Regions from separate parts of the Bacillus sp. Marseille-Q1617 genome, predicted to be linked through region 3. Evidence: a T-box and tRNA genes for the amino acid it is inferred to sense, from the RefSeq annotation. Region 3 holds a T-box; the other regions hold tRNA genes.
The links. The T-box of region 3 lies ahead of leuS (leucine--tRNA ligase). A T-box ahead of a tRNA ligase gene usually reads a tRNA of that ligase, here a tRNA-Leu.

Region 1: it encodes a tRNA-Leu, which carries the amino acid that the T-box ahead of leuS (leucine--tRNA ligase) is inferred to sense. The anticodon was not compared.
Region 2: it encodes a tRNA-Leu, which carries the amino acid that the T-box ahead of leuS (leucine--tRNA ligase) is inferred to sense. The anticodon was not compared.

The regions. Positions count from the first base shown of each region.
Region 1 covers NZ_CAHJXM010000001.1:1,119,268-1,127,106, reverse strand. The annotation lists gene HWX64_RS05645 (sensor histidine kinase) at 1-1,425, opposite strand, end outside; gene HWX64_RS05640 (ABC transporter substrate-binding protein) at 1,619-2,896, opposite strand; gene HWX64_RS05635 (carbohydrate ABC transporter permease) at 2,967-3,794, opposite strand; gene HWX64_RS05630 (carbohydrate ABC transporter permease) at 3,794-4,735, opposite strand; tRNA gene HWX64_RS05625 (tRNA-Gly) at 5,435-5,508, opposite strand; tRNA gene HWX64_RS05620 (tRNA-Leu) at 5,512-5,596, opposite strand; tRNA gene HWX64_RS05615 (tRNA-Cys) at 5,604-5,677, opposite strand; tRNA gene HWX64_RS05610 (tRNA-Gly) at 5,685-5,759, opposite strand; tRNA gene HWX64_RS05605 (tRNA-Gln) at 5,767-5,838, opposite strand; tRNA gene HWX64_RS05600 (tRNA-His) at 5,878-5,953, opposite strand; tRNA gene HWX64_RS05595 (tRNA-Trp) at 5,965-6,038, opposite strand; tRNA gene HWX64_RS05590 (tRNA-Tyr) at 6,158-6,241, opposite strand; tRNA gene HWX64_RS05585 (tRNA-Thr) at 6,252-6,327, opposite strand; tRNA gene HWX64_RS05580 (tRNA-Phe) at 6,339-6,414, opposite strand; tRNA gene HWX64_RS05575 (tRNA-Asp) at 6,591-6,667, opposite strand; tRNA gene HWX64_RS05570 (tRNA-Met) at 6,675-6,748, opposite strand; tRNA gene HWX64_RS05565 (tRNA-Val) at 6,863-6,938, opposite strand; tRNA gene HWX64_RS05560 (tRNA-Glu) at 6,982-7,056, opposite strand; tRNA gene HWX64_RS05555 (tRNA-Ser) at 7,074-7,166, opposite strand; tRNA gene HWX64_RS05550 (tRNA-Asn) at 7,170-7,244, opposite strand; rRNA gene rrf (5S ribosomal RNA) at 7,252-7,368, opposite strand; rRNA gene HWX64_RS05540 (23S ribosomal RNA) at 7,540-7,839, opposite strand, start outside.
Region 2 covers NZ_CAHJXM010000001.1:142,869-150,707, reverse strand. The annotation lists rRNA gene HWX64_RS00885 (16S ribosomal RNA) at 1-695, opposite strand, end outside; tRNA gene HWX64_RS00880 (tRNA-Gly) at 803-876, opposite strand; tRNA gene HWX64_RS00875 (tRNA-Pro) at 897-973, opposite strand; tRNA gene HWX64_RS00870 (tRNA-Arg) at 1,029-1,105, opposite strand; tRNA gene HWX64_RS00865 (tRNA-Leu) at 1,123-1,208, opposite strand; tRNA gene HWX64_RS00860 (tRNA-Leu) at 1,277-1,358, opposite strand; tRNA gene HWX64_RS00855 (tRNA-Lys) at 1,396-1,471, opposite strand; tRNA gene HWX64_RS00850 (tRNA-Gln) at 1,476-1,550, opposite strand; tRNA gene HWX64_RS00845 (tRNA-Asp) at 1,628-1,704, opposite strand; tRNA gene HWX64_RS00840 (tRNA-Glu) at 1,839-1,910, opposite strand; tRNA gene HWX64_RS00835 (tRNA-Ser) at 1,928-2,018, opposite strand; tRNA gene HWX64_RS00830 (tRNA-Asn) at 2,026-2,100, opposite strand; gene HWX64_RS00825 (SprT family protein) at 2,244-2,711, opposite strand; gene cmpA (cortex morphogenetic protein CmpA) at 2,856-2,975, shown strand; gene HWX64_RS00815 (Tex family protein) at 3,147-5,303, opposite strand; gene HWX64_RS00810 (PP2C family serine/threonine-protein phosphatase) at 5,393-5,989, opposite strand; gene sigB (RNA polymerase sigma factor SigB) at 5,989-6,786, opposite strand; gene rsbW (anti-sigma B factor RsbW) at 6,764-7,231, opposite strand; gene HWX64_RS00795 (anti-sigma factor antagonist) at 7,231-7,566, opposite strand; gene HWX64_RS00790 (PP2C family protein-serine/threonine phosphatase) at 7,646-7,839, opposite strand, start outside.
Region 3 covers NZ_CAHJXM010000002.1:1,069,749-1,077,587, reverse strand. The annotation lists gene HWX64_RS16780 (polysaccharide biosynthesis protein) at 1-66, opposite strand, end outside; gene HWX64_RS16775 (NAD(P)/FAD-dependent oxidoreductase) at 375-1,634, shown strand; gene HWX64_RS16770 (sporulation protein Cse60) at 1,681-1,863, opposite strand; gene HWX64_RS16765 (rhodanese-like domain-containing protein) at 1,981-2,295, opposite strand; gene leuS (leucine--tRNA ligase) at 2,698-5,112, opposite strand; T-box leader at 5,221-5,442, opposite strand; gene HWX64_RS16755 (3-hydroxybutyrate dehydrogenase) at 5,608-6,384, opposite strand; gene HWX64_RS16750 (GntP family permease) at 6,400-7,722, opposite strand.

The sequences.
Region 1 (7,839 bases), on a different contig from region 3:
TACCCGTTCATCCACTTTTATCGTGTAGTCAAGGTTTTCCCCGAACCGCTCCTTTTGAAGCAGAAGAAATGCCTTTGTATAGCTGATCTCCTTATCCAGCGGTACCATGTCCTCCTCCATATTCATTCCGTACCTCATGATTTTCGAGAGATAAGTAATGAGTGTATAGACTTGCGGCACTTTATTCTTTAACGCCACTGTTCCGATGGATTGAAGTGCGTTGTATAGAAAGTGGGGGTTTATTTGGGATTGCAGCACTTTTAATTGATTGTTCTTATTCTCAAGCTCGAGCTTGTATTCACGATTGATCAGCATATTGACCCGCTCGATCATCTGTTGAAACCTGAACCCCAGTAATCCGATTTCATCTGGACCAAAGGACGGGAGCTGAACATTCATATTCCCTTTTTCCACTTGCTGGATATTCTTAAGGAGTACCCGGATCGGCGACGTGATCTTGAATGACACGAACAATGTGGCAAGCACGACCAGCGTCAATCCGAGAATGCCAAATAGAATATTGATCTTCGCGACACTGAAGGCGCTTTCGTAAAGGTTCGCATAACTGACCCGCTTCGCAAGGATCCAGCCCCCTGCCGATACAGGCAGCTGATCATACATAATCACGCCGTTGAATTCATCTTCTTTCCATTCAAGCGTCCCTGCAAGCTCTTTCCCCTCAACAATGCGTTTGATCCACTTCTGGTTATTCTGATCATCCGACACGTCAAGGTCAGAGCTGTAAATCATTTCTCCCTGAGGAGTCAGAATGTAGAACTCCTCTGTCTCGGCCGTATATAAATTCCTGCTCAAATCAATGATTTTTTCCGGGGATATCTCAAGGGATATGTAAGCGAGAACCTCATCATCAGGGATATTCCTGAACGCCCGGTGAACCGTAATGATATTTTTGGAACGCTTGATTTCATTTTCTTTCTGAGGAAAGGTCGGTTCAATATACATATTGTAAGGACTGCGTTCCGCTCTTAGAAATGCTTCTTTTTTTGTCTCCTTTTTTTCACTTGAAAATACGACGTTTGAACGTTTTGTAGCCGAGATGACCCTGTCTTCATTCTCAAACGAAATCTTTACCCCGGTGATTGTGTCTGCAGTGTATAAAATGGTTTGCACCACATTTTTCACGATCCCGATTGTCAGGTAATCATTCTCCTGTCCCGGGTTTCTCATATAGTTGATAAAATCAGGATTATTATAGAGGGATAAAGTCAAATCATTTAATTCATTAATATAACTTTCTAGATTAATCTTACCCTGATATAACAAATTCCGGCTTTCTGCAACCACCTGGTCTTCTATCGAATTCTTCGTGTACAAATATGTAATCACAATGGAGCTGCCAAAAGGTACTATGGTTGTGATCATCAGGAGCACGATCAGCTTATTCCGTATACTGTTCTTTAACATGAGGAAAGGTACCTCCACATTTTGCTTACCCCTAGTATAATACCTGCTTGTACATACATGAAGAGTTTTTTCAAAATAATGAAATTTTTCTAAAGTAAACTTTGTTTACGAGAGTTGTTAACTTCCCCCGTGAGATACTTTTAGGAATAAACAGAAAGCATGCCTTCACAGACATGCTTCCGTTTATTCTGTTTTACTTCAAGTTATCCCAGGATTGCTGGAATCTCTCTAGTAAAGTATCATAGTCGATTTTTCCTGCAGCATATTCCTGGATGGCGGCAGCAAATTCTTTGTTTGCTCCATCCGGCCATTTGAACCAAGTCCAAGGAATTGTTTTCTCTTCTTTAGAGTAGTCAAGGATTGACGTACCAAGGTCACCAAGTCCAGCAGGTTCGATGTTATCAAATGCCGGGATGAACGCGAATTCTTCAGTGATATAACGTTTTCCTGTTTCAGACGAAACCATCCAGTTCAAGAACGTTTTTGCTTCTTCTAGATGCTCTGAGTTTTTATTTAATACCCAGTTATTCGGAACACCTACAGGCAGGCTGTTAGCACTTTCATCATTGCTGATCGGAATCGGAAGGAAGCCCATGTTGATTTCAGGGTTGATCTCAGTGATCATATTTTCCGTCCAGTTACCCTGCTGAAGCATTGCTGTTTCACCAGAAGCGAAAAGCGTTACCTGCGTGTTGTAGTCAGTTGTTAATGGATTATCATTCGCATATTTCAGCTCAGTATCCAGCACTTCCTTGAATTGCTTGAACTTTTCATTTCCGACAATCTTTTCAGAACCATCGTATAATCCTGCGATAAAAGCCTCAGGATCATCCTGCTGAGCGAAAGGAATGTTCAGTAAATGCTGTCCGATTACCCACCATTCGCCGTATCCAGCCGAAAATGGAGTGATTCCAGCTTTCTCAAGTTTCTTGGAAGCATCTTTCAATTCATCAATTGTTTTAGGAGCTTCTTTAATGCCTGCTTTTTCAAACAGATCTTTATTGTATACAAACCCGTAACCTTCAAGGTTTACCGGCATACCATACAGTTTACCGTCTTCAGCAGTCATAGGAACTTTGCCGATAGGAAGAACATGCTCCACCCATGGCTCACCTGAAAGATCCGCTAACTTCTCCTGCCATAGCTCTAACTCTTTAAAACCACCGTTGTTGAAAATATCCGGCTCTTCCCCGGAAGCAAACTTCGCTTTAAGTGCAGCACCGTAATCGGCACCGCCGCCAACAGTTTCAAGTTTCACCTTGATATTTGGATGTTCTGCTTCGAATTCCTTGATCATCTCTTGAAGCTGATCAGCAATTTCCACTTTGAATTGGAACAAGTTAAGAGTGACTACGTCATCGCCTGACTTGGAATCACTGTCACCGCCTGATGATGTATCTTTTGAAGAACACCCTGCGATAATACCAAATACAAGAACGAAAGATGTAAGAAGTAAAAGAATGCGTTTCATAATTGGTTTGACCTCCCTGATATAATTTTATTGTATATAAAGTCCTGCATGAATAACAGAACCTTTATATCTACTTAATAGAACCTGAAGCAATTCCTTTAATGATATGTTTCTGTAAGAACAGGAAGAAAACGATGACCGGTGCAATGCCCAGCACCAATGCCGCAAGCCCCATATCCCACTGCTTTGTATACTGTGCAAAGAATGAACTTGCAGCAAGTGGAATCGTACGCAGCTCGGCATCCTGTAAAACCAGGAGCGGCAGCAGGTAATCATTCCATATCCAGAGAGTATTCAAAATGATAACTGTAACGGTGATCGGCTTCAGGAGAGGAAATACAATTCTCCAAAACACGCCAAACTGGCTGCATCCGTCAATCATCGCTGACTCTTCAATCTCAACAGGCACCGTCTTCACAAAACCATGAAATAAGAACAGAGATAGCGGTACTCCAAAACCAAAGTACATGATGATCAACCCTGGTATGCTGTTCGTCAGGTTCAAAGCCCCTCCGAGTTTCATAAGCGGAATCATCACCGTCTGGAAAGGGATGACCATCGCTGATACGAAAATAACAAATAGAATCTTACTGAACTTGCCAGGTGTCCGGACCATCTTCCAGGCAGCCATTGAACTGATCACCACTAAACCGATGTTGCTGGCTACCGTGATGACAAGTGAATTCCAGAATGCCCTGGGGAAATTGATGATGTCCCACACCTTAGCATAGTTCGAAAACATAAATTCCTTCGGCCATGCCGCAGCATCAATGAGAATGGCTGCAAACGGCTTAACAGAATTGATAAAAACAAAGTAAAAGGGAATCAAGAAGATGAGACCAAGGACAATCCCGATAATCTCAAGTACAAACGTCTTTTTTGTATATCGATTGCCCATTATGCCTCAACCTCCTTCTTCTTCGTCAGCATGACTTGGAACGTTGTAAAGATCGCTACGACAACAAAGAATAAAATGGACTTTGCTGTTCCAAGACCATAACGATTATTCTGGAATGCTTCCTGATAGATATTAATCGCTACAGACTGAGTCGAATTAAATGGACCTCCGCCGGTTAACGATATATTCAGATCAAAGATCTTGAAAGCCATTGATATCGTGAGGAAGAAGCAAATCGTGAATGCCGGAAGAATTAATGGAATAATAATCTTCGTCAGGAGAGTCCAATTCGACGCCCCGTCCATCTTAGCAGCTTCCAACAGGGAATTATCCACCCCTTGCAAGGCTGCTACGTAGATGACCATCATATAACCGCTGATCTGCCAGGCAAATACGATGACAATTCCCCAGAAAGCAGTCTTTTCATCACCAAGCCATGGCATCTTGAAGAATGCGATATCCGTCATGTTCCCGACTGAAGCGAATCCTTTAACAAAGATGAATTGCCAGATGAAACCTAATAATAACCCTCCGATGACATTCGGAATAAAAAACACCGTTCTCAGGATATTACGGGTTTTCAGCGCTGCATTCAAAAGCAAAGCAAAACCAAAACCGATTAAATTACTAATGATAACGGCAGCAAACATAAATTTCGTCGTAAACATAAAAGAATTAAAGAACGTTTTGTCATTCGTGAAAATCTGCTTATAATTCTCAAAACCTACCCACTCTACAACAGAACTGACTCCATTCCATGAAGTGAAAGAATAATAGACTCCCATTAAAAAGGGAAGAATCTGTATCACAATGAAAAAAAGTAGTGCAGGTCCTACAAAGGCAGCGTAAGTCAACAAGCTCTTATATTTAAATTTCTTCTTTGACACTGCCTTGATCTGTGCTTGGGTACTTACCGGTCCAGTCTTCAATGTTGGTTCCACACGCTTCACCACCCCTTTGTTATGTAACCGTTTTCTTATAGTATAAAGGCTGTGCTTATTTTATTAGGTCAACAAAATTGACAAAGAAGGTGCAATATTTTGACTAGTTGTGATATCGGTTGATTGCAAGGATTTAAGTATTAGGATTTTTGGTTATCAGGGAATGGGGTGGGATTTATGGTGTGGACATGGGTTGTTTTATTGATTGGCTTTGGAGGAGTACAGATGATTCGAATTGAAAATGATTGTTATCTAATTAAACGGTGGTTGGGAATGGTGTAAGTTAATGGCATGGGGGCTATAGCAGTTGCTAGAAAGTACTCGAAACGGTCTGGATCGTATAAAAGAGTACCAACTTTCGATAGTCTGGATGTCCCCGAGTGGACATATGCCCTTGTGCCATACAGGATTCTCTTGAGACTTAAATAATGGCGCCAGTTTCCTGATAATTGCGCAGGAATCTCATTTATTGCGCAGCTTTTTCGATAATCGCGCAGCAATTTTATTTATTGCGCCACATTATGGATTATTGCGCTACTTAGAATTAGTATAATAAGAATGGAAGTCCATCAACTTGCTTGCTCCCTTGATATCACAGACGACTTCATTACAGTCTCATCAAGATCCTCTGAAGTTATTTCTCCAATTGAATAGCAAAAAAGACTTTCTCCTAAAGAGAAAGTCTTTTGTATGTATGATTGGAGCGGGTGATGGGAATCGAACCCACGACATCAGCTTGGAAGGCTGAGGTTTTACCATTAAACTACACCCGCGGATGGTACCGGTGGCCGGGGTCGAACCGGCACTCCGTGAGGAACACGATTTTGAGTCGTGCGCGTCTGCCTATTCCGCCACACCGGCATTCATATGGAGGCGCCAACCGGATTTGAACCGGTGATAAAGGTTTTGCAGACCTCTGCCTTACCACTTGGCTATGGCGCCATATGAATGGAGCGGAAGACGGGATTCGAACCCGCGACCCCCACCTTGGCAAGGTGGTGTTCTACCACTGAACTACTTCCGCAATACTACTGGGCTAGCTGGATTCGAACCAACGCATGTCGCAGTCAAAGTGCGATGCCTTACCGCTTGGCTATAGCCCATTGATAGTATATGTCACAATATTGTTAATGTGACAATTATGGGGCGACTGATGGGAATCGAACCCACGAATGCCGGAACCACAATCCGGTGCGTTAACCACTTCGCCACAATCGCCATGATCATATTGGCAGGGGCAGTAGGAATCGAACCCACACCAAAGGTTTTGGAGACCTTCGTTCTACCGTTAAACTATGCCCCTATGAAAATTTATTTATTACGCTTCGCTGTGCAAAATATAAGGACGCTTATTTTACTCCGCTAACGCTTCGTAAACTTTAATGAGGAATCTTTTCCTTCACTACGCTGCGCAAAAATTCTTGGTGGAGGGGGGCAGATTCGAACTGCCGAACCCGAAGGAGCGGATTTACAGTCCGCCGCGTTTAGCCACTTCGCTACCCCTCCATCTGTTCAGTGGTGCCGGCAAGAGGACTTGAACCCCCAACCTACTGATTACAAGTCAGTTGCTCTACCAGTTGAGCTACACCGGCACTAAAATAGATGGTGGCTCAGGACGGAATCGAACCGCCGACACATGGATTTTCAGTCCATTGCTCTACCAACTGAGCTACTGAGCCATATTAATATTTTCGTTCCTAATGTGAGCATCCAATTGTCCATCATCCAGCTCTCAGAAGGATTATTCAAGTTGCTGCTCGAGCTGTACGCTGATGATTACTCGGGTGAAGCTTATTCACCGTGCTCTACCAACTGAGCTACTGAGCCATATTCATTATTAGCATTTTAAGAAAAATGGCGGTCTGGACGGGACTCGAACCCGCGACCTCCTGCGTGACAGGCAGGCATTCTAACCAACTGAACTACCAGACCAATGGTATTGCGGGGACAGGATTTGAACCTGCGACCTTCGGGTTATGAGCCCGACGAGCTACCGAACTGCTCCACCCCGCGACGATAATATTTTTTAAGCGTTTTCCTTATAGTAAGGAGCGCTACTTTCACTTTGTTGTGCTTCGTGAAAGTTTTGGAAGGATCTTTTGCTCCGCTACGCTATGCAAAAATCCATGGTGGAGGATGACGGGATCGAACCGCCGACCCTCTGCTTGTAAGGCAGATGCTCTCCCAGCTGAGCTAATCCTCCAAATTGTATGTGTGTTCATTTCGCTTAGGCGAAAAGACTTCTTTGGTGACCCGTACGGGATTCGAACCCGTGTTACCGCCGTGAAAGGGCGGTGTCTTAACCGCTTGACCAACGGGCCAGGTAAAAGAAATTATATGGCGGAGAGCAAGGGATTTGAACCCTTGAGACAGCGTTTGACCGTCTACACGATTTCCAATCGTGCTCCTTCGACCACTCGGACAGCTCTCCTTATGGCTCCGCAGGCAAGATTCGAACTTGCGACCGATCGGTTAACAGCCGATAGCTCTACCACTGAGCTACTGCGGAACGATATGCCTGGCGACGTCCTACTCTCACAGGGGGAGATCCCCCAACTACCATCGGCGCTGAAGAGCTTAACTTCCGTGTTCGGCATGGGAACGGGTGTGACCTCTTCGCCATAGTCACCAGACAAATTTATGATGTCTTTTTTAAGGACAAGTACTATTATATCGTCTTTTAAAGATTTTTCAAGACTTTTTTTGTACTTTTCATGAGAATTTTGTTCCCTGAAAACTAGATAAAGGATTGATGTCAAGAAAGCCGAATATCGACCAATGTGTTCATTTAAAAATGACTCTTTGTGGTTAAGTCCTCGATCGATTAGTATCAGTCAGCTCCACATGTCGCCATGCTTCCACCTCTGACCTATCTACCTGGTCATCTTCCAGGGATCTTACTCACATAAAGTGATGGGAAATCTCATCTCGAGGGGGGCTTCATGCTTAGATGCTTTCAGCACTTATCCCTTCCGCACATAGCTACCCAGCGATGCCTTTGGCAAGACAACTGGTACACCAGCGGTGCGTCCATCCCGGTCCTCTCGTACTAAGGACAGCTCCTCTCAAATTTCCTGCGCCCACGACGGATAGGGACCGAACTG
Region 2 (7,839 bases), on a different contig from region 3:
TACACTTGGAATTCCACTTTCCTCTTCTGCACTCAAGTTCCCCAGTTTCCAATGACCCTCCACGGTTGAGCCGTGGGCTTTCACATCAGACTTAAGAAACCACCTGCGCGCGCTTTACGCCCAATAATTCCGGACAACGCTTGCCACCTACGTATTACCGCGGCTGCTGGCACGTAGTTAGCCGTGGCTTTCTGGTTAGGTACCGTCAAGGCGCCGCCCTATTCGAACGGCACTTGTTCTTCCCTAACAACAGAGTTTTACGATCCGAAAACCTTCTTCACTCACGCGGCGTTGCTCCGTCAGACTTTCGTCCATTGCGGAAGATTCCCTACTGCTGCCTCCCGTAGGAGTCTGGGCCGTGTCTCAGTCCCAGTGTGGCCGATCACCCTCTCAGGTCGGCTACGCATCGTCGCCTTGGTGAGCCGTTACCTCACCAACTAGCTAATGCGCCGCGGGTCCATCTGTAAGTGGTAGCAAAAAGCCACCTTTCAACAGTTCCTCATGCGAGGAACTGAGTTATCCGGTATTAGCCCCGGTTTCCCGGAGTTATCCCAGTCTTACAGGCAGGTTACCCACGTGTTACTCACCCGTCCGCCGCTGATCTCAGGGAGCAAGCTCCCTTTGATCCGCTCGACTTGCATGTATTAGGCACGCCGCCAGCGTTCGTCCTGAGCCAGGATCAAACTCTCCGATAAAAGTTTGAATAGCTCTTTTTTGTAACGATATTCGTTACGGTAAATCTAGAATTAACGTTGACGTATTGTCTTGTTTTGTTCAGTTTTCAAGGTTCAAATGGTTAAATTGGAGCGGGTGATGGGAATCGAACCCACGACATCAGCTTGGAAGGCTGAGGTTTTACCATTAAACTACACCCGCATATATAATATGTATTGTGATGGTCGGGAAGACAGGATTCGAACCTGCGACCCCTTGGTCCCAAACCAAGTGCTCTACCAAGCTGAGCTACTTCCCGTTTCAGAAGCATTTAGTTCTTTTCATTCTTTCATACTCGCTTGTAGAAGAATTAGTGGCGCGCCCGAGAGGAGTCGAACCCCTAACCTTTTGATCCGTAGTCAAACGCTCTATCCAATTGAGCTACGGGCGCAGTATGTTAGATCCTTTTGGTGCGGCCGAGAGGACTTGAACCTCCACGGGGTTGCCCCCACTAGGCCCTCAACCTAGCGCGTCTGCCATTCCGCCACGACCGCGTTTAAAGCGACAAACACTATTATAACTAGGATTCACTGCTGTGTCAACAGTTTTTTAAAAATAATAATGCGGGTGAAGGGACTTGAACCCCCACGCCTTGCGGCGCCAGATCCTAAGTCTGGTGCGTCTGCCAATTCCGCCACACCCGCATGTAAATGAAAGATATTTTGCTGTCGCAAAAATCTTTGGTGAGCCATGAAGGACTCGAACCTTCGACCCTCTGATTAAAAGTCAGATGCTCTACCAACTGAGCTAATGGCTCATAATGGCTGGGCTAGCTGGATTCGAACCAACGCATGTCGCAGTCAAAGTGCGATGCCTTACCGCTTGGCTATAGCCCAATGCCTCGAAAAGTGACGAGGTTTATATAATAACATGTCCACCTCGTGGTCGTCAACCACTTTTCTAAAAAATATTCTGGCGGTCCGGACGGGACTCGAACCCGCGACCTCCTGCGTGACAGGCAGGCATTCTAACCAACTGAACTACCGGACCAAAGTTTTTTGCTTTAATAACTGTCATTAACTTGCGAGAGCGAAATAACTTACCTTAAATTGTTTCTGCGAAACAACCTCACCACAAAACGGTGCGTTTATCTCACATTCAATTTTGAAATAAAAATAAAAAAATGACCCGTACGGGATTCGAACCCGTGTTACCGCCGTGAAAGGGCGGTGTCTTAACCGCTTGACCAACGGGCCAGGATAATAAAATATAATGGCGGAGAAGGAGGGATTTGAACCCTCGCGCCAGTTGCCCGACCTACACCCTTAGCAGGGGCGCCTCTTCAGCCACTTGAGTACTTCTCCATAAAAATGGCTCCGCAGGCAGGATTCGAACCTGCGACCGATCGGTTAACAGCCGATAGCTCTACCACTGAGCTACTGCGGAACGTGAAGTATTCTAACGCTTTGTAAAATGTCTTATCGACTCTTTCGATTATAATGACTCAGCCGCTTCTTGTCAACTATTTTTCATAGAGTTTTTTAACTGTGTTATCCCTTTTTTCTTACCCTGTTTGGGTTGACCGGCAGCTAGGAACCCTGCTTTAGTTCTTCACGAAAAATAAGCTTCCCTTTACATCGTCCGCATACATATTTTTTTGTATCGATCCTTCTTTTCCTCTTGAATGTCAGATTGCATTTTGAACAGGAATAAATCAGTATTCTCCGGGCCCGTTTTGGGGTTGATAACGCGGTGCAGTGTCTAGGGGCCCCGACTTTATGAAGAAGATTTTTGAAGTCCGCGTCTCTATGCTTGTATCCCTTTCCTTCAATATGAAGGTGATAATGGCAGAGTTCATGTTTGATAATGCCAATCAATTCCGATACCCCATGTTCCTTCAAGTATTTCTCGTTAATATCTATATTGTGGCTCCCAAGCATGTACCTTCCGCCAGTCGTCCTGAGCCTGGGGTTGAAATAAGCTTTATGCTGAAATGGTTTATGAAAATATTGAAGTGAAATTTCTTCTACCAGGGTTTGCAGCTCTTCGTTTGTCATCCTCATTCTCCTTACCTTTACTCGTTTTCCAGCACAGGACAATCGTTTGAAGCATACACATAGATTATATAACATCCTGAAAGAATAGACACCGGCTGTCGTTTCAAGAATGTTTTCTGGAGATTGGAATAAGGAGGGTACCTTATGCCAAACTGGCTCGTTAATCAGATGAGGAAGGCATATCTTGAGAAGAATCGATATCAGATTAAACTTCTTAATCAATGCTGGAATTTTTATAGGAAGAAAAACTTCCCTCAACAATAATAATCGAAATGCCCAGGCCTCTCATTCGATAAGTCAGCCGGAAAGGCGTTTTTTGCCTTTTGGGTATGCTTGGCTTATGAACTCTAGCCTCTAGCCGCCGGAGCTCGACAAAAAGCTGACTTGATCGTTATCTTCAAGTCAGCTTTTATTTATTGAGCTTATTCTATTCAATTACTGAATCATCGTTAACGCAACTCTGCCCTTTTTCACATCGACACTGTCAACCCAAACGGTTACCACGTCTCCAACCGACACAACATCAAGCGGGTGTTTGACGAAGCCTTGTTTGAGCTTAGAGATATGGACGAGTCCATCCTGCTTCACGCCAACATCGATAAACGCACCAAAATCGACTACATTCCGGACGGTTCCTTGCAGTTCCATTCCTTCTTTTAGATCCTCCAGCTTCAATACATCTTTTTTCAGAAGTGGTTTAGGGAATTCGTCACGCGGATCTCTACCAGGGCGGATCAAGGCATCAATAATATCCTTCAGTGTTAACTTACCAATCCCCAGTTCTTCAGATACTTCCTCGAGGTTCAATTGATTGATTGCCTGCTTTAGATCATCACTTCCGATTGCTTCTTCACTGAATCCGGTTTTGGAAAGAAGCTTTTTTACATCTCCGTAGTTATCCGGATGAATGGGCGTCCGGTCAAGGAGTTCATTTCCTTCCATGATGCGAAGGAAGCCTATACTTTGTTCATATGTTTTGGCACCGAGTCTAGGGATTTTCTTTAATTGCGCCCTGGACTTGAATTTACCCTCTTCTTCTCTCTTTTTTACGATATTATTCGCTACCGTTTTTGAAAGGCCTGCCACATATTGCAGTAATGAAGAAGAAGCTGTATTCACGTTTACCCCTACTTGGTTAACGGCAGTCTCTACCACAAACGTCAATGACTCGTTCAATTTTTTCTGGGAGACATCGTGTTGGTATTGTCCTACACCTACAGATTTCGGATCGATTTTCACCAGTTCCGCAAGTGGATCCTGCAATCTTCTGGCAATGGATACAGCACTTCTTTCCTCTACCTGAAGAGAAGGAAACTCTTCTCTGGCTACGTCCGATGCGGAATATACACTTGCCCCTGCCTCATTCACGATCAGATAGAAGATTTCATTATCAATACTTTTCAGGACATCTGCCACGAATTGCTCCGTTTCCCTGGAAGCTGTACCGTTTCCAATTGCCACGACCTCTATCGAATGTTGATCGATCATCTTTTTCATCACTTCTTCTGAAGCAGCCTTTTGAGATTTAGGTGGATGCGGATAGATGACACTCACCTCAAGCATCTTGCCCGTTTCGTCGATCACGGCAAGCTTACATCCGGTCCTGTATGCAGGGTCTACTCCAAGAACCATTTTCCCTTTCATAGGTGGCTGCAGCAGCAGCTTTCTGAGATTTTCCGAGAAGATATGAATGGCTTGATTTTCGGCCTTATCTGTCAGCTCATTACGGATTTCCCTTTCTACAGAGGGCTGGATTAACCGCTTATAGCCATCCTCAATCGCTTCTTTCACCACAGTTACCACTGGAGAGTGTACATTTTTAATCACTTGTCTTTGTAAATAGTGAATAATGGAATCTCCATCCGGCTGGATATTCACTTTGATGATATCCTCTTTTTCCCCTCTATTCATCGCGAGCACACGGTGCGGGACGACTTTACTTACCGGCTCTCTGTACTCGTAGTACATCTCAAAGACGTTTTTCTCATCTTTCTCTTCATTTTTCACCTTCGTCTCTATAACACCCTTTCGGAAGGTTTGATTTCTTATGTATTCTCGAAAAGCCGCATCATCGGATATATACTCGGCTATGATGTCCTTTGCACCCGCAAGCGCTTCTTCTGCAGAAGACACTTCTTTTTCTTCAGATATATAGCGTGCCGCTTCCTTTTCCACATCTGCCGCTGCTGGAAAAGTCATGATCCACTCAGCTAATGGTTCCAACCCTTTTTCTTTGGCTACAGTTGCTTTCGTCCGTCGCTTTTGTTTATAAGGTCGATATAAGTCCTCTACCTTTTGCAATTTGTCAGCTTTTTTGATCGCTTGGGACAATTCATCTGTCAGTTTGCCTTGTTCATCTATCAGTCTGTGGACTTCTTCTTTTCTCTGTTCGAGATTTTGCAGGTAGTTCCATTGCTCCATTATATCTTTGATCTGGACTTCATCTAATGCTCCCGTTTGTTCCTTTCGATAACGGGCGATGAACGGTACGGTGTTACCTTCTTCTAATAATGAAATAACATTTTTTACGTTTTTAAGAGAGACATTTACTTTCTTTGCCACGATTTGCAGCAGATTTTCTTGATTCATCATTGTTACAGTCAATTTCACGACCTCCATCTAAAAGGGTTCTCCTTAAGTTTACCATATGAAAAGGCAAAAAAAGAAAGCTTACCCCAAGTCTAGAGCAAGCTTCCTACTATATATGTGGTATCATCAGCGGTTTCATCGACCAATGATTGAATATCATGCATGGTACTGTGCAAAGTCGGATATCTTTGAAGGACCGACTTAACACCTGAAATATTTAATCCATCTGAATGCAGCAGAAACCTCGAGTTAGATTCATACGTATAACGCTTAGTCTGATACTTTTGGGGTCTACCGGATAGGTAACCTGTCACCGGCAAAGGGTATGTAATCTTCCCTTCTGGTGAATACATGTAGAACCGGATATTTCCCACACAGCTGTATACGAATTCCTTTGAGTGGTAATACGCTTTAATAATGGCCACTGCAGCTCCACGTTTCCTTTGAAGCGCGTTATTGCAAAGGGCCATAAGGGTTTCCACATCTTCATGATGATTTTCTTCCACGATTTCCACTACTACATGCGATGATTCATATGCATATTTTCCGCTTCCCAAACCATCGGCTAAAACACAGACAAAGTAGTCATTCGTAGAGACGTAATAATAACTGTCTCCACAATATGGGTTTCCATTTTTTGAAACTTGTTCTGCATACAACTCAATTTCATTTTGTTGAAAATAACCCATTAATAATGACTCTCCGAATCAAAAGCCTCTTCCTGGATAGCTTCACGCAGTTTCTTTATAGCTCTGCGCTGCAAACGGGATACATGCATTTGTGAAATCCCAAGTTTTTCACCAGCTTCTTTCTGACTTAAGTTTTCCAGATACGTATATTGAATGATCGATTTCTCTCTATCCGAAAGAACGTGCAGCACTTTCTCAAGGACAAGGCGCTGATTTACTTTCTCAAACCCTTCATCCTGATTCCCTACAATATCCAATATGGTAACGGTACTTCCTTCAGAATCCGCTTCGATTGAGTGATCCACTGAGAGGGCTTGGTAACTTCTGCCCATTTCCATTGCTTCCAATACTTCTTCTTCACTTACTTCAAGATATTCAGCAATTTCATGAACTTGCGGAGAACGTTCTAATTTGTTTGTCAGCTCTTCTACAGTTGATTTAATCTTCGGGCCAAGCTCTTTGATTCTGCGAGGAACATGAACACTCCAAGTTTTATCACGAAGGAAACGCTTGATTTCCCCGATGATGGTCGGAATGGCAAATGCTTCAAAGGACCTTCCGAATGATTCGTCGTACCGTCGGATGGCTCCCAGTAAGCCTATCATCCCTACTTGGATGATATCCTCATGGAAAGACCTGCCTTTTGAGTACTTTCTGGCAATGGATTCCACAAGATTCTGGTAGTGCAGGATAAGCTGACTTTGAGCTTCATCATCCTGATGCTCCTGATAATTTTTGATCCATTGAAGAACTTTTTCTTTTTGATCCTGCTGATTAGGTTGAGATAGTTTTTTCATCCCTCTCCACCTGCTCTCCTGATAGGAATTTGGTCATAAAGACCGTCACTCCCTCTTTATGATGAACCTTCACGTCATCCATAAGGCTCTCAATAAGGTAAAGTCCTAACCCACCTTCTCTAAGGAATTCTACGGAATGGTCGGCATGATAAGGACCAACGGCACTTCGGATCGTTTTAAAATCAAAGCTCTCCCCGTGATCCGCTACCATTACCTCTAAACGGTCCTCATATAGAGCAAAACCCACAACCACTTCACCGTCATCACCTTTGTAGGCATGCTGAACAGCGTTCGTGATTGCTTCACTTGTTGCAATCTTCAGGTCCTCTATCGCATCATAATCAAAGCCCATACGACTGGATATCCCTGACAGCGTCAGACGAATAACCCCTACGTATTCAGGCTTTGCAGGAATTTTCATCTCGATGTAATCAAAAGCTTGCATCATTCAACTCCACCTTCTACCTTGGAATTTATATTCATAATATCCCCTAAACCTGTAATATCAAACAATCTTTGCAGACGATCAGATAAACCAACCAGTTTGAGCTGACCGCCGCGTGCGTTAATGGTCTTGAATAACCCTACAAAGACACCCAGTCCTGTACTGTCCATATAGGAAACCTCTGAAAGGTCTACAACGATATCTTTATCACTTTCAGCTTCGGCAGAAGGAAGAAGAGTTTCTTTAAGTTTAGGTGCTGTATATGCATCAATTTCTCCAGCTACTTTTACAAATAATTCGTTCTCTTTCTCTTGCATATCTATTGACAAGTTCATAAAACGACCACCTTTTTTTAAGAGCATTATAATAAAGTCTCTATTCGTTTACCCTATTGCGATGTAAGATAAACAAGTTTTAGGAAATTCTTTTTATAATAATAAGGGTGAAGTCATCTCGCAGTTCAAAGTCCTGCAGTTTCTCTAATTCTTTATAAACGTTGGTAACAATTTCATCCGAGGTCAAGTGCTTATGCTGGCTGATCAGCTCAACCAGATCTTCCCTTTCAATAAAGCCTTCCTCGGTGCGGCACTCCGTCACCCCATCAGAAA
Region 3 (7,839 bases):
CAAAAACTTTGAAATAAAGGTCCCTAACGTTAATATAAACGTTCCTTTTATTAATTTAGATGACATAGTATCCCTCTCTGGAAATGCACGTTCCCTTTAGAAACATGCGTTAATACTTCTGATAAATTTTCACACTATCATAGTTTACTACTGTACGTATCGAATGACAATTTTTTTTGGACATAGTAAGTAGAGTACCCTGGTGAGGGGGTTTGCTAACGTGCATTTAATAATAAATTCAATCAAGTTTCTGAACACCCGGCATATGCAGATTAGTGTATACGAACGATTAACTAATAACTGAAACTTTTTATGCGGGGCCATTTTTGCTATTATTAAATGTTGAGAAGTTAAACTATAAAGTTGGTGAAATAATGTCAATATATGACGTAATCGTAATAGGCGGAGGACCATCCGGATTAATGGCAAGCATTGCGGCCGGCGAGAACGGTGCCAAGGTCCTTCTTGTAGATAAAGGGTCGAAGCTTGGAAAAAAGCTTGCGATTTCAGGCGGCGGCCGCTGTAATGTGACAAACCGCCTGCCGATCGATGAGATCATCAAACACATCCCCGGAAACGGCCGCTTCTTGTACAGCGCTTTTTCCGAGTTCAATAATGAAGACATCATTTCTTTCTTTGAAAACCTGGGAATTCAATTAAAAGAAGAAGACCACGGCCGGATGTTTCCGGTCTCAAACCGGGCACTGGATGTAGTAGAAGCCCTTTTAAACAGAATGAAAGAGTTAAAGGTCGAGACAAGAACGAATACGGCGGTAGAGGAAGTGATGTATGAGGATGGCGAAACAAAGGGAATCCGACTAATGAATGGCGAAGTGATCCATGCAAAAGCCGTGGTCATAGCCGTAGGCGGAAAATCAGTCCCTCATACCGGATCAACCGGTGACGGATACCCATGGGCCAGAAAAGCCGGCCACACGATCACTGAATTATTCCCGACTGAGGTTCCTTTGACGTCCGATGAACCATTCATCAAGCAGAAAGCCTTACAGGGATTGTCGCTCCGGGAAGTTGAACTGAGCGTGCTGAACCCTAAAGGGAAGAAACTGATCACCCATAAGATGGACATGATCTTCACTCATTTAGGCATTTCAGGGCCGGCTGTTCTCCGCTCTAGTCAATATGTCGTGAAAGCGATGAAGAAGTGGAACCTGACCCATGTCACGATGGTCATCGACTCACTGCCTGATACAAATGAAGAACAACTCTTCCAATCTCTTTACAAGCAGGTAAAAGAAGAAGGAAAGAAAGCGGCCAAAAATATCTTTAAAGGCCTGGTGCCGGAAAGGTATCTATTATTCCTCCTTGATAAAGCCGGAATGGATCCTGATGAAAAAGGAGATCACCTTTCATCGGAGAAAGTCCGCCAGTTTACAAAGCTGTTAAAGCAGTTCACATTTACGGTGAACGGAACCCTTTCAATCGAAAAGGCATTTGTCACAGGCGGCGGCGTTTCAGTTAAAGAAATCGAGCCGAAAACGATGGCATCAAAAAAAATGCACGGTCTGTTTTTCTGCGGTGAGGTGCTGGACATCCACGGTTACACAGGCGGTTATAACATCACCAGTGCGCTTGTGACCGGCCGTCTTGCCGGCTTCAATGCCGCAAAAATATAAAAAAAAGAAAGGTTGATCGTCTTATCCACCAGACGCATCAACCTTTTTATTTTCGATAAATGATCATTGCGGAGAAACAGTAAATCTGTTCTTCCATTTCTTCCGACAATGCAGCGATATGATATTTGATATCGACGATTTTCTTCTCATCCACTTTACTCAGAAACTGATTCATATCCTGCTCCAAATCCTTCTCATGCTCATAATCAAACACTTTGACCTGGATCATCCCGCTCTCACCTTCTTTTAGAAATTATCATCAGTATTGTCGGATATTTTAATTTTCAAACAACTTTAAGTAAAAAAACACACTCCTTATTAAAGGAATGTGTTTTCTTGGTCCATATTATTTCTTGGGAGCCGTTTCGCCGCCCCAGTTCATCATGCCGCCTTCCATGTTCACCACTTTGTAGCCTTGATCCTTCATGTAGTGAGCGACATTTCCGCTGCGGTTGCCTGAGCGGCAGATAAAGATGTATTCTTTATCCTTATCGAACTTGTCCAGTGATTCAGGGATATCGCCCATCTTGATGTGACGCGCTCCCGGGATCATCCCTTCCGCTACTTCTTCATCTTCACGGACGTCAACCAATAATAAGTCTTCACCATTTTGAAGCTTTTTGTTCAATTCATCTGTTGTGATCGTTTTGATTTCAGTCATTTTCTTCACCCTTTCGTGGTAATCCATTTTGATTATATCAAAGGTATTCCCTATCACAAAAAATTTACACACGCGTGGGTATCGGGGTTGGGGATGTACCAGGTACACGGAAGCTGATTTGTACCTGGTACACGCTCCTGTTTTATTGTGCCTGGCTCAAAACAACCCATTTGTGCCTGGCTCAAAACAACCCATTTGTGCCTGGCTCAAAACAACCCATTTGTGCCTGGCTCAAAACAACCCATTTGTGCCTGGCTCAAAACAACCCATTTGTGCCTGGCTCAAAACAACCCATATGTGCCTGGCTCAAAACAACCCATTTGTGCCTGGCACCCGCTTCCCCACGGGCCACCACAACAAAAAAAGGAACGGACCAAGAAAAGTCCGTTCCCCCATTCAACATCAGTTCGCCACAATATTCACTAGCTTGCCTGGTACGGCAATCACTTTGCGCACTGTTTTTCCTTCGATTTGACTCTTGATGTCTTCATTTTCCATCGCGGTTTTTTCAAGTTCATCCTTGTTCATGTCGCGAGGGATCATCACTTTCGCCTTCACTTTACCGTTGACCTGAAGGACGATTTCCACTTCATTGTCCACGAGTTTCGACTCGTCGAAAGACGGCCATTCCACGTATGTGATGGAATCTTCGTGTCCAAGTTTTGCCCAAAGCTCTTCCGTCATATGAGGGGCGATCGGCGCAAGGAGCTTCACGAAACCTTCTACATATGCTTTTGGAAGGGTCTCTGCTTTGTACGCTTCATTGATGAAGACCATCAGCTGGGAGATCCCTGTGTTGAAGCGAAGACCTTCATAGTCTTCCGTGACCTTCTTGACCGTCTGGTTGTAAATCTTATCAAGGGCCGGGTTCGCTGTGTCGGACACTTTGCCGGAAAGCGTGCCGTCTTCCTCGATAAGAAGGCGCCATACACGGTCAAGGAAACGGCGGGCTCCATCCAGTCCGTTCGTGCTCCATGCAACCGAAGCTTCAAGCGGCCCCATGAACATTTCATACAGGCGGAGAGTATCTGCTCCGTGAGATTCGACGATTTCATCAGGGTTTACGACATTCCCTTTTGATTTACTCATTTTTTCATTGTTTTCACCTAGGATCATCCCCTGGTTGAAAAGCTTCTGGAACGGCTCTTTCGTTGGCACGACTCCGATATCATAAAGGAATTTGTGCCAGAATCGAGCGTACAGAAGGTGAAGTACCGCGTGTTCTGCTCCCCCGATGTACATATCGACCGGAAGCCAATCATCCATTTTCTTCGCATCGGCAAGTGCTTCCTCGTTATGAGGATCGATGTAGCGAAGGTAGTACCAGCAGCTTCCTGCCCATTGCGGCATTGTATTCGTTTCACGGCGGCCTTTCTTGCCTGTTTCAGGGTCTTCTACATTTACCCATCCGCTAATGTTGGCAAGTGGTGATTCGCCTGTGCCGGATGGCTTGATTTCAGTCGTTTTAGGAAGGACAAGCGGAAGTTCGCTTTCCGGAACGCCAGATGTTGTGCCGTCTTCCCAGTGAATCACTGGAATAGGCTCACCCCAGTAGCGCTGGCGGCTGAACAGCCAGTCACGAAGGCGGTATGTGACTTTCTTCGTACCGATTTCTTTTTCTTCAAGCCAAGAGATCGCTTTTGTGATGGCTTCTTCTTTCCCAAGACCGTTAAGGAAATCAGAATTCACGTGCTCTCCATCACCTGTGTAGGCTTCCTTTTCAACGTCTCCGCCTGAAACCACTTCAACGATCGGCAGGTCGAATTGCTTGGCAAATTCATAGTCTCGCTCATCGTGCGCCGGTACGGCCATGATGGCTCCAGATCCGTAACTCACAAGAACGTAATCTGCAATCCAGATCGGCATTTTGCTTCCGTTTGCAGGGTTGATCGCATATGCCCCAGTGAACACACCTGTTTTTTCTTTTGCAAGATCGGTACGTTCAAGATCGCTCTTTGTTTTCACTTTATCAAGGTAAGCTTCAACTTTCTCTTTTTGTTCAGGAGTGGTGATTTTTTCAACCAGATCATGTTCAGGGGCAAGCACTGCATAGGTTGCACCGAAGATCGTGTCAGGACGTGTTGTGAACACATCGAATGATGCATCATGTCCGTCAATGTTGAAGACGACTTCTGCTCCCTCAGAACGTCCGATCCAGTTGCGCTGCATATCCTTGATGCTTTCCGGCCAATCGACATCTTCCAGGTCTTCAAGAAGGCGGTCCGCATAAGCCGTGATCTTCAGCATCCACTGTTTCATCGGGCGGCGCTCGACCGGATGGCCTCCGCGCTCACTCTTTCCGTCTATGACTTCTTCATTCGCAAGGACCGTACCAAGCGCCGGGCACCAGTTCACCGCTACTTCATCAACGTAAGCCAAGCCCTTTTCATAAAGCTTAAGGAAGATCCATTGCGTCCATTTGTAGTAGCCAGGGTCAGTCGTATTCACTTCACGGTCCCAGTCATAAGAAAAACCAAGCGCCTTGATCTGACGGCGGAAGTTATCGATGTTCTGCTTCGTGAATTCGGCGGGGTCGTTTCCTGTATCAAGCGCGTACTGCTCCGCAGGAAGACCGAATGCATCCCACCCCATTGGATGAAGGACGTTATACCCCTGCATACGTTTCATTCTGGAAAGGATATCCGTTGCGGTGTAACCTTCCGGGTGGCCTACGTGAAGGCCTGCACCTGATGGATACGGGAACATATCCAGCGCATAGAAATTCTTTTTCGACTCATCCTCAGTTGTTTTGAACGTTTTGTTTTCTTCCCAATACTGCTGCCATTTTGTCTCAATGCTTTTATGATCAAAACTCATATTGAGATCCTCCTTTATCAAATGAATGGAATGTGGTTCAGACGGACGGTTCGTTCTTTGATCAGGCTTATTGAAGCAAAATAAAAAACTCCCATCCCAAATAAAAATATTTGGGACGAGAGTTATGTATTTATTCTCCCGCGGTACCACCCACATTAGTGTACGCGCACTCAGCTTCATTCATCCTTAACGCGGAAAACGGCAAGTCTTACTGATTGTTCACACTTGCAACTCAGCAGGCGAGTTCATGATGCTCCCGGTTGACTTCCACCACCCGTCAACTCTCTAAGACAGAAAACATTCATTACTACTCCTGATCAACGTCTGAAATATAAGAATCATTATATATATTCACTATTTTAGGAGAAAATATTCAGGAGCGCAAGCCCAATGTGAAGGAATTTAGTGAATTTGAATCCGTTTTTTATAAAGCATGTCAATTTTCCGATAAAAAATAGCAAAAAAGAAACGACCCATCCCTGAGTCGTTTCATCATCACTGAACCGTATATCCTCCATCCAGCACCACTGCCTGACCAGTTACGCCCCTTGCAGCATCACTGCAGAGGAACATCGTATAGTCAGCTATTTCCTTTACGTCCAGAAGCCTTTTCTGCGGAACCAGCGGATAAATGACTTCCTCCAGTACTTTTTCAAGAGGGACATTTCGCGTCTTAGCCAGATCACCAAGCTGATTCTGTACAAGCGGGGTATCGACATAGCCGGGGCAGACAGCATTCACAGTGACACCATGTGCTGCTGCTTCAAGTGCTGCAACCTTGGTCAAACCGATGACTCCATGTTTCGCAGAATTATAGGCTGCCTTGCCGGCAAACCCCACTAGTCCATTAATGGAAGCCATATTGATGATCCTGCCGAAGCCTTGTTCTTTCATGATAGGCAAGGCATGTTTGATTGCCACAAATGGAGCCGTCAGCATGACTTTCACCAAAAACTCGAACTTCTCTGTCGGGAAATCTTCGATAGGCGACACATGCTGAAGACCCGCGTTATTAATCAGCACATCAAGTCTTCCATAATGATTCACTGTGGACGCAATGGCTTCTTTCAAGTCTTCCTCAGAAGTAACATCACAGCGGATGCCCATCGCTTCATATCCTTCTTTTTTCAGGGAGAGTGCAGCTTCCTGCACTCCATCTTCCTTCAGATCTGTTAGTACCACTTTTGCACCGTTCGCAGCGAATTCCTTTCCGATCTCAAAACCGATTCCTTGTGCTGCACCTGTGACAAACACGACTTTGTTTTCAACCATGATGATACTCCTTTCTTAGATACCTACTCCCAAGCTGAACAATAAGATGGCGATCGCCAATCCGATCAATGGAACAATGACGGTCAATGCACCTACTGCACCATAGGCTTCTCCGTGAGACTCATTGCAAATCGACCGGATCGTGGTGACCACATATCCGTTATGCGGAAGGGAATCCAGGGCACCTGAAGAAATCGCCACAGTTCTGTGAAGGGCTTCAGGATTAACACCCATGTCGACATAATGAGGTGCCAGGATAGGAAGGGCGATTGCCTGACCGCCTGATGCAGAACCTGTCATACCGGCAATGACACTTACCGCAATGGCTCCACCGATAAGAGGTGAACCCGGGATATTGGTCATGACATCAACAGCCGTCTCAAATGCAGGGACTGCTTTCGCCACTCCACCGAATCCAACGACCGCTGCGGTGTTCCCGATAGCAATCAGGGCACCGATCGTACCCTCTGAAACCGCACTCCAAAATCCTTTGAAATATTTTCGATTTAAAGCGTAAGCAGAAATGACCCCGCCCAATAAAGCAATGATCAGAGCCGACTGCTTTAAGGAGTCATGGAAAATAAACGACAGGATCAGAACGACCAATAACGGGATGAGTCCCATCAATGGATTTGGTAACGGTCTCCCTTCATCAATGACAGGATCTTCTTCGCGGGATTGGAATCTTTCCCCTTTGTTGACTGCTTTGGCAATCATGCGCTTTAACCACCAGTAACCGAACACTGCCATGAACACTGCCACAATCAAGCTGACTTCCCAGCCTGCGTATGGCGTTGTACCTAAATATTCAATCGGAATCCAGTTTTGAATTTCAGGCGATCCGGCTGACGTCATCGTAAATGTAACGGAACCGAATGCAAGTGCAGCCGGGATGAACCGGCGGGGCAGATCTGCCTGCTTAAATAGGCTGACTGCCATCGGATATACTGAAAAGGCAACGACGAATAAGCTTACACCGCCATAAGTCAAAACAGCACAGGCTAATACGATTGCAAATACGGCAAATTTCATACCCAATTTATCAACGACAAATCGCGATACACTGTCCGCCGCTCCGCTATCCTCCATCACCTTACCGAAGATGGCACCAAGTAAGAACATCAAATACCATGCGGCCACGAAGCTTGTAAACCCTGACATATAGTTGGAAACCAGATTCGCTTCCCCTTCACCAGCCAGCTGCGGGAATAACGGCATCCCGCTGAGCACAGCCACGAATAATGCAGAGATGGGTCCGACAATTAAAATGTTCATTCCCCGCATTGTTAAAAAGATTAATAAAATAAGTCCGCCAATGAGACCAATCATACTTAACATCTTGTAATCCCCCTTTTTTCCAAAAAACGTTTTTCTTCTCCCTTTGTTGCAATCGTTTACATTTTTCTGTTTGGCAATGTCTGCTCCTTTCTGTATAGATCGTTCACTTAATAGACA